DNA from 2 places in the Kitasatospora sp. NPDC096204 genome. Region 2 is predicted to be linked to the other one. Evidence: riboswitches for the same ligand, from Rfam matches in the RefSeq annotation. Region 2 holds a riboswitch; the other holds the start of a gene.

What was found. Region 2 has a riboswitch for thiamine pyrophosphate ahead of ACIQ87_RS31570 (purine-cytosine permease family protein). Riboswitches for the same ligand answer to the same signal wherever they lie in the genome.
Region 1: another riboswitch for thiamine pyrophosphate. It lies ahead of thiO (glycine oxidase ThiO); the one in region 2 lies ahead of ACIQ87_RS31570 (purine-cytosine permease family protein).

The regions. Positions count from the first base shown of each region.
Region 1 is NZ_JBIWFT010000009.1:139,591-144,536, reverse strand. Features, by position in the region: gene ACIQ87_RS12495 (thiazole synthase) at 84-881, opposite strand; gene thiS (sulfur carrier protein ThiS) at 885-1,094, opposite strand; gene thiO (glycine oxidase ThiO) at 1,091-2,266, opposite strand; TPP riboswitch at 2,270-2,382, opposite strand; gene ACIQ87_RS12480 (NAD(P)/FAD-dependent oxidoreductase) at 2,517-3,725, shown strand; gene ACIQ87_RS12475 (Rv2175c family DNA-binding protein) at 3,768-4,133, shown strand; gene thiE (thiamine phosphate synthase) at 4,133-4,786, shown strand; gene ACIQ87_RS12465 (polyprenyl synthetase family protein) at 4,883-4,946, opposite strand, start outside.
Region 2 is NZ_JBIWFT010000037.1:21,678-26,623, forward strand. Features, by position in the region: gene ACIQ87_RS31565 (glycerophosphodiester phosphodiesterase) at 1-567, opposite strand, end outside; gene ACIQ87_RS31570 (purine-cytosine permease family protein) at 708-2,120, opposite strand; TPP riboswitch at 2,113-2,257, opposite strand; gene ACIQ87_RS31575 (S1C family serine protease) at 2,478-4,286, shown strand; tRNA gene ACIQ87_RS31580 (tRNA-Ser) at 4,351-4,438, shown strand; gene ACIQ87_RS31585 (MerR family transcriptional regulator) at 4,566-4,946, shown strand, end outside.

The DNA.
Region 1 (4,946 bases), on a different contig from region 2:
CCGGGCGTGGCCGGGCCCGGAGGACACCGCCTCCGGGCCCGGCCGTGCCCGGCTTGTGACACGGCCGTGGGCACGCCGGACGCTCAGAACGCGGGGCGCTCGCGGGTGTCCAGGTCGGCCCGGCCCGCCATCGCGGAGGAGGCCTCGGCGTGGAAGCGGCGCGGGATGCGGCCGGCCCGGTGGGCGAGCCGGCCCGCCTCGGCGGCGTGCCGCATCGCCTCGGCCATCAGCACCGGGTCCTGAGCCCTGGTCACCGCGGAGGCGAGCATCACCGCGGCGCAGCCCAGCTCCATCGCCAGCGCCACGTCGGAGGCGGTGCCGGCGCCCGCGTCCAGGATCACCGGGACGCCGGCGCCCTCCACGATCAGCTGGAAGTTGTGCGGGTTGCGGATGCCCAGACCCGAACCGATCGGCGAGCCCAGCGGCATGATGGCCGCGCAGCCGACGTCCTCCAGCTTGCGCGCCAGCACCGGGTCGTCATTGGTGTACGGCAGGACGGTGAAGCCGTCGTCGACGAGCGTCTCGGCGGCGTCCAGCAGTTCGATCGGGTCGGGCAGCAGGGTGCGCTCGTCGGCGATCACCTCCAGCTTGACCCAGTCGGTGCCGAGCGCCTCGCGGGCCAGCCGCGCGGTCAGCACGGCCTCGCCGGCGGTGAAGCAGCCGGCCGTGTTGGGCAGCACCCGGATGCCGTTGCGGGTCAGCACGTCCAGGACGGAGCCCTGGGTGCCGGCGTCGACCCGGCGCATCGCGACCGTGGTCAGCTCGGTGCCGGAGGCGAGCAGCGCGCGCTCCAGGACCTCCAGGCTGGGGGCGCCGCCGGTGCCCATGATCAGCCGGGAGGAGAAGGACGTCCCGGCGATGGTCAGAAGGTCGTCGGCCATGGTTCAGCCTCCCTGGACGGCGGTGAGGATCTCGATCCGGTCGCCGGTGTCCAGCGCCGTCGCGGGCCACGAACCGCGCGGCACCACGGCCTCGTTGAGCGCGGCGGCGACGCCGGTGTTGGCGGCGCTGACGGAGGCCACCACCTCGGCGAGGGTGGTCCCGGCGGGCAGTCGGCGGGGCTCGCCGTTGACGGTCAGGGCGATCTCGGTCATGCGGAGGCCTTCGTCGTGGAGCGGTCGGGGGAGAAGCGCAGGGACGTGAACGGCCTTGCGAGCTCGGGGACTTCGCCGGTGGCCAGGTACTCGGAGACCAGGTCGGCGGTCACCGGGGTGAGCAGCACGCCGTTGCGGTGGTGGCCGGTGGCGGCGACCAGCCCGGGCAGCGAGGTCGGGCCCAGCAGCGGGGCGTTGTCCGGTGATCCCGGGCGCAGCCCGGCCGAGGTCTCCAGCAGCGGGAGTTCGGTGATCCCCGGTACCAAGTCGTGGGCGTCGCGCAGGAGTTCGTACACCCCGCCGGCGGTGACGGTGGTGTCGTAGCCCTGCTCCTCGGTGGTCGCGCCTACCACCAGCTCGCCGTTCTCGCGCGGCACCAGGTACAGGTGCCGGCCGCGGACGACGGCACGGACGTTGCGGGACAGGAACGGGCGGTAGGCGTCCGGGACGCGCAGCCGCAGCACCTGCCCCTTCACCGGGCGGATCGCGGGCAGCACGCCCTCGGGCAGGCCGGGCAGCCGGTGGCTGTGCGGGCCGGCGGCGAGGACGACCTGCTCGGCGCTCACCGTCTCCCGGGTGCTCAGGCGGGCGCCGGTCGCCCGGCCGTTCCCGACCAGTAGCTCGACGGCCTCGGCCCGGTGGAACAGGACCCCGGCGCCTTCACAGGCGAAGACCAGGGCGTCCAGCAGCCGGCGGCCGTCCACCTGGTGGTCCTCGGCCACGCGCAGCCCGCCGCGCACCCCGGGGGCGAGCATCGGCTCCAGCTTGCGGGCCTCCCGGCCGGTCAGCCAGTCGGAGTCCAGGCCGAGCCGCCGGTGGAAGGCGTGCAGTTCGCGCAGTTCCTCGCGGTCGTCGGAGTCCAGTGCGACGGCGAGCGTGCCGCAGCGGCGGTAGCCGGTGTCCCGGCCGCCGCTGGCCTCGGTGAGCTCGGCGGCGAAGTCCGCGTACCGCTCGTTCGAGGCCATGCCGAGGCGCAGCAGCGGCTCCTCGCCGTACTGCAGCTCGGTGACCGGGGCGAGCATGCCGGCCGCGACCCGGGCCGCGCCGCCGCCGGGGGAGGGGTCGACCACGGTCACGTTCCGCAGGCCGCGCTGGGCGGCGCGCCAGGCGACGGCGAGGCCGATGATGCCCCCGCCGATCACCAGCACGTCGGCGTGGGCGGGTGATGGCAAGCGTGACAAAGCTGCTCTTCTCCCTTCGCCGGTATGACCCGGATCAGGTTCGGACGGTCGCAGGCCGTGTCAGCCCGCCTCTCAGCCCGGTCCGCCGGGCTCCCGTGTGGTGCCCCCACCTTAACGCCGGGGGTCGGCCCGGCCGAAGGCCCGTACCAGGGGGTGGGACCGCCCCCGGCCCCTTGCCGACCGGCCCCGCGGCCGCTTGCCCACCCCCGGCCCCGCGGCCGCCGGTCGGCCGCTGAGTACAGTGACGGGCGTGGCAGAGCTGAGTGGAACGGATCAGGTGGTCGTCGTCGGAGCCGGGCTGGCCGGGGCGCAGTGCGCCCTCAAGCTGCGGCAGGGCGGGTGGCAGGGGCGGATCGTGCTGGTCGGCGAGGAGCCGCACGCGCCGTACGACCGGCCGCCGCTCTCCAAGGACGTGCTGCTCGGCAAGGCCGACTCCACCGCCCTGGGCATCGACTACGGGCAGCTCGACATCGAGCTGCTCACCGGCCGCCGCGCCACCGGCCTCACCCCCGGCGTGCTGCACACCGACGGCGGCGACCTCCCGTACGGCTCGCTGGTGATCGCCACCGGCGCCGTGCCGCGCGCCCTGCCCGGTGCCGAGCGGGCGCACCTGCTGCACACCCTGGACGACGCCCTGGCGCTGCGCGCGCTGCTGCGCCCCGGGCTGCGGCTGGTGCTGGTCGGCGCGGGCTGGATCGGCGCCGAGGTGTCCACCGCGGCCCGCGCGGCCGGCTGCGAGGTGACGGTGGTCGAGGCCGGTCCGGCGCCGCTGCCCGGCGCGCTGCCGACGGAGATCGGCTCGGCGATGGCCGCCTGGTACGCCGCGGCCGGGGTCGAGCTGCGCTGCGGCGTCGGCGTGGCCGCCGTGGAGCCCGGCGCGGTGCTGCTGGCGGACGGCTCGCACCTGCCCGCCGACGAGGTGGTGGTCGGCATCGGGGCCCGCCCCGCGACCGGCTGGCTGGCCGGCTCCGGGATCGAGCTGGACGCGACCGGCGCCGTCGTCGTGGACGGGCGGCTGCGCACCTCGGTGCCCGGCGTCTTCGCGGCCGGCGACTGCGTCAGCTACCCGTCGGCCCGGGCCGGTGCCCGGCTGGCCGTCCAGCACTGGGACCACGCCCTGCGGTCCGGTGAGGCGGTGGCGGCCGCCGTCCTGGGCGCGGACGCGCCGGACTACGACCCGGTGCCGTACTTCTGGTCGGAGCAGTTCGGGCGGATGGTCCAGTACGCCGGCCGGCACGCCGAGGGCGACGAGGTGCTGTGGCGCGGCGCCCCCGGGGACGCCGACTGGTCGGTGCTCTGGCTGCGCGACGGCGTGCCGAGCGCGCTGCTGGCCGTGGACCGGCCGCGCGACCTCGCCCAGGGGCGGAAGCTGATCGAGCGCGGCACGGCCCTGGACCCGGCCCGGGCGGGCGACCCGGCGGTGCCGCTGAAGGCGACCGTCGCGGGGTAGTGCCTGGTGCGCGGTGGGCCGTGGAGGTGGCAGTCTGGTGACGTGAGTGAGATCGAAAGCAAGATTGAAGCCCTGGTCACCGACTGGATGTACCTGCCCGACATCTCGGAGCAGTGGGGGGTCCGGGTCACCGAGGTGCGTGACCTGGTCAAGAACGGCGGCCTGATCGCCGTCCGGCGCGGGCCGAACAAGTCGCTGCAGGTCCCGGCGGCGTTCATCGACGGTCCGGGCCTGGTCAAGCACCTGTCCGGCACCCTGACCGTCCTGCGGGACTGCGGGTACGACGACGTGGAGATCCTGGAGTGGCTCTTCACCGAGGACCCGTCGCTGCCCGGCAGCCCCATCCAGGCGCTGCGGGAGAACCGCGGCACCGAGGTGAAGCGCCGCGCCCAGGCGATGCTGATCTGATGGCGGCGGACACGCTGCGTACCCGGCTGGCCGACGCCCGGCTCTACCTGTGCACCGACGCCCGTCGGGAGCAGGGCGACCTCGCCGAGTTCCTGGACGCGGCGCTGGCGGGCGGGGTGGACGTCGTCCAGCTGCGCGACAAGGGCCTGGAGGCCAGGCAGGAGCTGGCGGCCCTGGAGGTCTTCGCGGACGCCTGCCGCCGGCACGGCAAGCTGCTGGCCGTCAACGACCGCGCCGACGTCGCCCACGCGGCCCGGCCGGACGTGCTACACCTCGGCCAGGACGACCTGCCGGTACCGGCCGCCCGGGCGATCCTCGGCGAGGACGTGCTGATCGGCCGCTCCTGCCACGCCGAGTCCGAGGTGGACGCGGCGATCGCCGAGCCCGGCGTGGACTACTTCTGCACCGGCCCGGTCTGGCCGACCCCGACCAAGCCGGGCCGCCCGGCCCCGGGCCTCGGCCTGGTCTCGTACGCGGCGAAGCAGGCCACCGACCGGCCGTGGTTCGCGATCGGCGGGATCGACCTCGGCAACCTGGACGAGGTGCTGGCCGCCGGCGCCCGCCGGATCGTCGTGGTGCGGGCGATCACCGCCGCGGCGGACCCGGGGGCGGCGGCCGCCGAGCTGTCCCGCCGGGTGCGCGCCGCGCTCTGACCGCCCGGATCCGCGAAACCCGCCGGATCCGCCGGATCCGCCCGGATCCGTGGGGCCCCGCTCCGAACCGGTAGGACCCGAGGCCGTCGCCGTCCGTCAGTACTTGCGGACGGTGGCGGCCTCGGCCAGTGCCAGCAGCACCGTACGGGCCCGCCCGTCG
Region 2 (4,946 bases):
GAAGACCCGCCGGTACTGCGGTGCGGCGGTGCCCACCCGGTCCAGCGCGATCGAGGAGAAGCTCATGATCCGGGCGGACGGGCGGCCGCCGTCCCGGGTCGCGCCGATCTTGAACCGCTCCAGCGTCCGCAGCAGTTCGGCCTCCACCCGGCCGCGGAAGCGCACCGGGTGCTTGGTCTCGATCGCCAGCTCCACCGGGCGGCCGCACTCCACCACCAGCTCCAGCAACCGCTCCAGCCGCAGCACGCCGCGCAGCTCGGGGTCGGTGCTGGGGCGGCCGGTCTTCCAGGCGCCGAAGTCGTACGCCTCCAGCTCGGCGAGGGTCATGGCCGAGACGGTGCCCCGGCCGTTGGAGACCCGGCCGATCCGGCGGTCGTGCACGCAGACCAGCGCGCCGTCGGCGGTGACCCGGACGTCGCACTCCAGCGCGTCCGCGCCCTCGTCGAGCGCGCGCCGGTAGGCCGCGAGGGTGTGCTCGGGCAGGGCGTGGGAGGAACCGCGGTGGGCGATCACCTGGACGGTCGGCACGGTGCGCGCCGCCGTCGAGGGCAGGTCTTGGCTGGTCACGGGCCCAACGATAGGTGGCGGAAGTGAAGCGCGGACAAAGACGGCCCCAACCTGTGGGGCCGTCTCCGCCGTGCTCTGCTGTGCTTCGCCGTGTTCTGCCTGGCCTCGCGTTCGGTCCGTTCCGTTCCGGTCCGGTCCCGTCAGGGCCGGGCGGTGCGGCGGCCGAGCGGGGTGAGCGCCCAGGTGACCAGGGCCGGCACCAGGAAGGCGAACAGCGAGGCCGAGGTCCACTCCTGCGGGGTGAAGTGCAGCGCCTCCTGGGCGGAGGTCCAGAAGTCCGTCCACCAGTCGGCCACCTTGGTCGGCGCGATGAACTGGTAGACGGCGAAGCCCAGCGCCCACGGCAGCAGCATCAGCCAGCGGGACGGTGCGTCCGCGGAGAGGTCCCAGCCGCGCCGGCCGGCGCCGAGGAAGTAGTCCACCACGAGCACCGCCAGCAGCGGCACGAACACCGAGCCGATCAGGCCGAGGAAGCCGTAGTAGGTGTCGGTGAACTCGTCGATCTGCAACGCCAGCACGGTGATCAGCACGCCGATCGCGCCGGAGAGCACCCGGCGGTCCACCTTCGGCAGCAGGTTCTGCACCGACATCGCGGTCGAGTACACGTTGGCGAAGGACTGGTCCGTCTCGCGCAGCACCAGCACCAGCAGGAACAGCCAGCCGGCCCAGACCCCCAGGAAGGAGTCGAAGATCCGGTTCGGGGCGCCGTCCGACTGCAGCAGCGCCATCAGGCCGAGCACGTAGCACCAGACCTGGGCGATCGTGTAGCCGGAGAAGCTGCCCCAGAACGCCGAGCGCGGGGTGCGCGAGTGCCGGGTGTAGTCGGCGGCCAGCGGGACGAAGGAGACCGACACCGCGATCATCGCGTCGGTGGCGCCCAGGAAGCCGTGCCAGTTGCCCGCGCCCGGGTCCGGCACGCCCTGGCGGCCCAGCTGGACGGTGAAGTAGACCATCGCCACCGCGACCGCCCCGGCCACGAAGCGGCGCAGCACCGCGATCGAGCCCAGCGGCCAGATGGTCAGCACGGTGGTCAGCGCGCCGGCGAGCAGGACGAACAGCCAGCGGTAGCCGGTGGTGTGGGCGACGGTCTGGGCGCCCGCCGAGATGGTCAGCAGCTCGAACACGCCCCAGCCGATGCACTGCACGATGTTCAGCACGGTCGGCAGGTACGACAGCCGGGTGCCGAACAGCCCGCGCAGGTTCGCCATCGCGGGGGCGCCGGTGCGGGCGCCGATCAGCGAGGCCAGGCCGAGCATCGCGGTGCCGACGACCGTACCGACGGTGATCGCGGTCACCGCGGCGGCCAGCGACAGCTCGCTGCCGGGGGCGCCGAGCACGGTGGCGGCGGTGGAGAAGCCGATCAGGCTGACGCCCAGGTTCATCCAGAGCGCGAAGTGGTCCCGGAAGCGCAGCGTGCGCGGCGGCTCGGTGTCGAGCACCAGGGGCGCCTCGCGGTGATCGGTCCGCTGGGGGCGGTCCAGGACGGCCGTGGACCCGGAGAGATCCTTGGACTCGGGCGCACCCGAAGAAGAGGATGGCGAAGCAGACGGCATGGCCGATACTCCCTACGCCGGCATTACCCGGACAGGTTCCGGCGGTCAGCGCCCCCTCGAACGTCCGTCACTCGCGTGGCGTACGGTCGACATGCGCACTCTCAGCCTGGTGGGTCCAAGCTCCCGCGTGTCAGTTGTGAGCGACAGGCTAACCGGCACGGGGGCCAACACCCAAGGCCGAGGGCGTACGGTCCGCATCGCGGGACGCCCGGCGGGGGAGGGGAGCCTCGGCCGTCCGGTACCGGCGTCGGTACCGGCTAAGGATTCTTATGAGTTCTTCAGAGGGGTCCTTACGGCAATCGAATCGTCAGTGCGAAAAACTATGGTCCTTGGTTCTGCCAGCTATGGAGGTCGTCCGTGAGCACCGAGCGCGAGGTTGGGCCCGCCGGGCCGCAGGGGGAGCAGCCCGCCGGCCAGGGGGCGGCCGAGACCGCTTCCGAAGGCCCTGCTCAGGGCGGGCACCAGCCGACCATGGCCTTCCGGCGGGTGCCGGAGCCGGAGGCGGGTGCCGTCGAGGCCGCTGCCGTCGAGGCGGCGCCGCCCGTGGACGCCGTCCCGGCCGAGGGTGCCCAGGCCGAGGGCGGGCACAAGCCCACCGTCGCCTTCACCAAGGTGCCGGCGCCGGAGGCCCCCACCGCGCCCGTGGCGTCCGCCGCGCCCGTCGCGGAGGAGCCGGCCGTCGACCCGGCCACCGGCTACATCGACGCGCCGCCGCCGGTCCTGCCGCCCGCCCCGCCGTCCCCGGTCGCCGCGGCCCCCGCCGCGCCTGCCCCCGCCGCCCCGGCCCTGCCGCCGGCCGGCAACCCGTACGCCACCCCGACCCACGGCGTCCCCGCCGCCGGCGCGCACGAGGGCTTCGGCGCCGCCCCGGCCGCCGCCCCCGCCGCGCACGGCCACCACCCCTTCGGGGCCGGCCAGCCGCTCGGCGGCTGGGGCCCCACCCACGACTCCACCTCCGGCGGCGCCGGCTACCCCGGCGGCCCGGCCGGTCCGCTCGGTTACCCGGCGGACTACCCCGGCGGCCCGGGCGGCCACGGCGGCCCGCGCAAGAAGCGCGGCGGTCTGGTCGCGCTGATCGCGGTCGTCGCGGTGGTCGCCGGCCTGGCCGGCGGTGCGCTCGGCGTGTCCGTCGCCGACCGCGTCGACAGCAGCAGCTCCGCGAACGACCACCGCAGCACCACCGTCCAGGCCAGCGACACCCAGAAGAACGAGCCCGCCCCCGGCTCGATCGCCGCCATCGCGCAGAAGGCGCTGCCCAGCGTCGTCACCATCAAGGCGCAGGGCAACGGCGAGTCGGGCACCGGCACCGGCTTCGTCTTCGACACCGAGGGCCACATCCTCACCAACAACCACGTGGTCGCGCCGACCCTCAGCGGCGGCAAACTGACCGTCAAGTTCGCCGACGGCACCTCCTACAGCGCCTCGGTGCTGGGCCACGCCGAGGGCTACGACGTCGCCGTGATCAAGATCGACAACCCGCCCAAGAGCAAGCTGGCCCCGCTGCCGCTGGCCGACTCCGACAAGGTCAACGTCGGCGACGCCACCGTCGCGATCGGCGCGCCGTACGGCCTGGAGTCCACCGTCACCAGCGGCATCATCAGCGCGAAGGACCGCCCGGTGGCCTCCGGCGACGACACCGGCTCGCAGGCCTCGTACATGAACGCCCTCCAGACCGACGCCTCGATCAACCCCGGCAACTCCGGCGGCCCGCTGCTGGACTCCGGCGGCGCGGTGATCGGCATCAACTCGGCGATCCAGTCCAACGCCTCCGCCAACGGCCGGGCCGGCAGCATCGGCCTGGGCTTCGCCATCCCGATCAACCAGGCCAAGTGGGTCGCGGACACCCTGATCAAGACCGGCAAGCCGGTCTACGCCAAGCTCGACGTGCTGCGCAACGACGACTACAAGGGCGACGGCGCGCAGATCCAGACCAAGGACGTCCAGGGCCAGCCCGCCGTCACCCCCGGCGGCGCGGCCGACAAGGCCGGCCTCAAGCCGGGCGACGTCATCACCAAGCTCGGCGGCGTCCCGATCGACAACGGCCCCGCCCTGGTCAGCCGGATCTGGACGCACAAGCCCGGCGAGACCGTCGACGTCGAGTACACCCGCAACGGTCAGACCCTCAACACCAAGGTCACCCTCGGCCAGCGCGAGGGCGACCAGTAACCCACCGCCCGCGCGGAAACGTGTGCACCGAACCCCTCCGGACCCGTTAGGCTGACCTCCGCCTGGAGAGCTGCCCGAGCGGCCTAAGGGAACAGTCTTGAAAACTGTCGTGCGGTGACCCCGTACCGTGGGTTCGAATCCCACGCTCTCCGCCGGTAGGAGAACCACCTGCTCAGGGCGGGTGCCGACATCGTTCGGCACCCGCCCTTCGCGTTTCCCGGGGAGGCGGGCGAACGGGGTTGACCCTGACACGGTGGTAGGGGATGGAGTGGTCGCACCATGTTGAACATCGGAGACTTCGCCAGCCACGGCCGGGTGTCGGTACGGATGCTGCGCCACTACGACGCGATCGGACTGCTGCGGCCCGCCCGGGTGGACCCGGTCAGCGGGTACCGCTTCTACGAGGCTTCCCAACTCGCCCGGCTCAACCGGGTGATCGCGCTCAAGGAGCTCGGCTTCACGCTGCAGCAGGTACGGGCCGTCCTGGACGAGCAGGTGGACCCGGCCGAACTGCGCGGGATGCTGCGGCTGCGGCGGGCCCAGCTCGCCGAGGCGATCGCGGCCGACGAGCTGCGGCTGACCCGGGTGGAGGCGAGGCTCCGAACGATCGAGAGCGAGGGGACCATGTCCGCACACGATGTCGTGGTGAAGAAGGTGCCG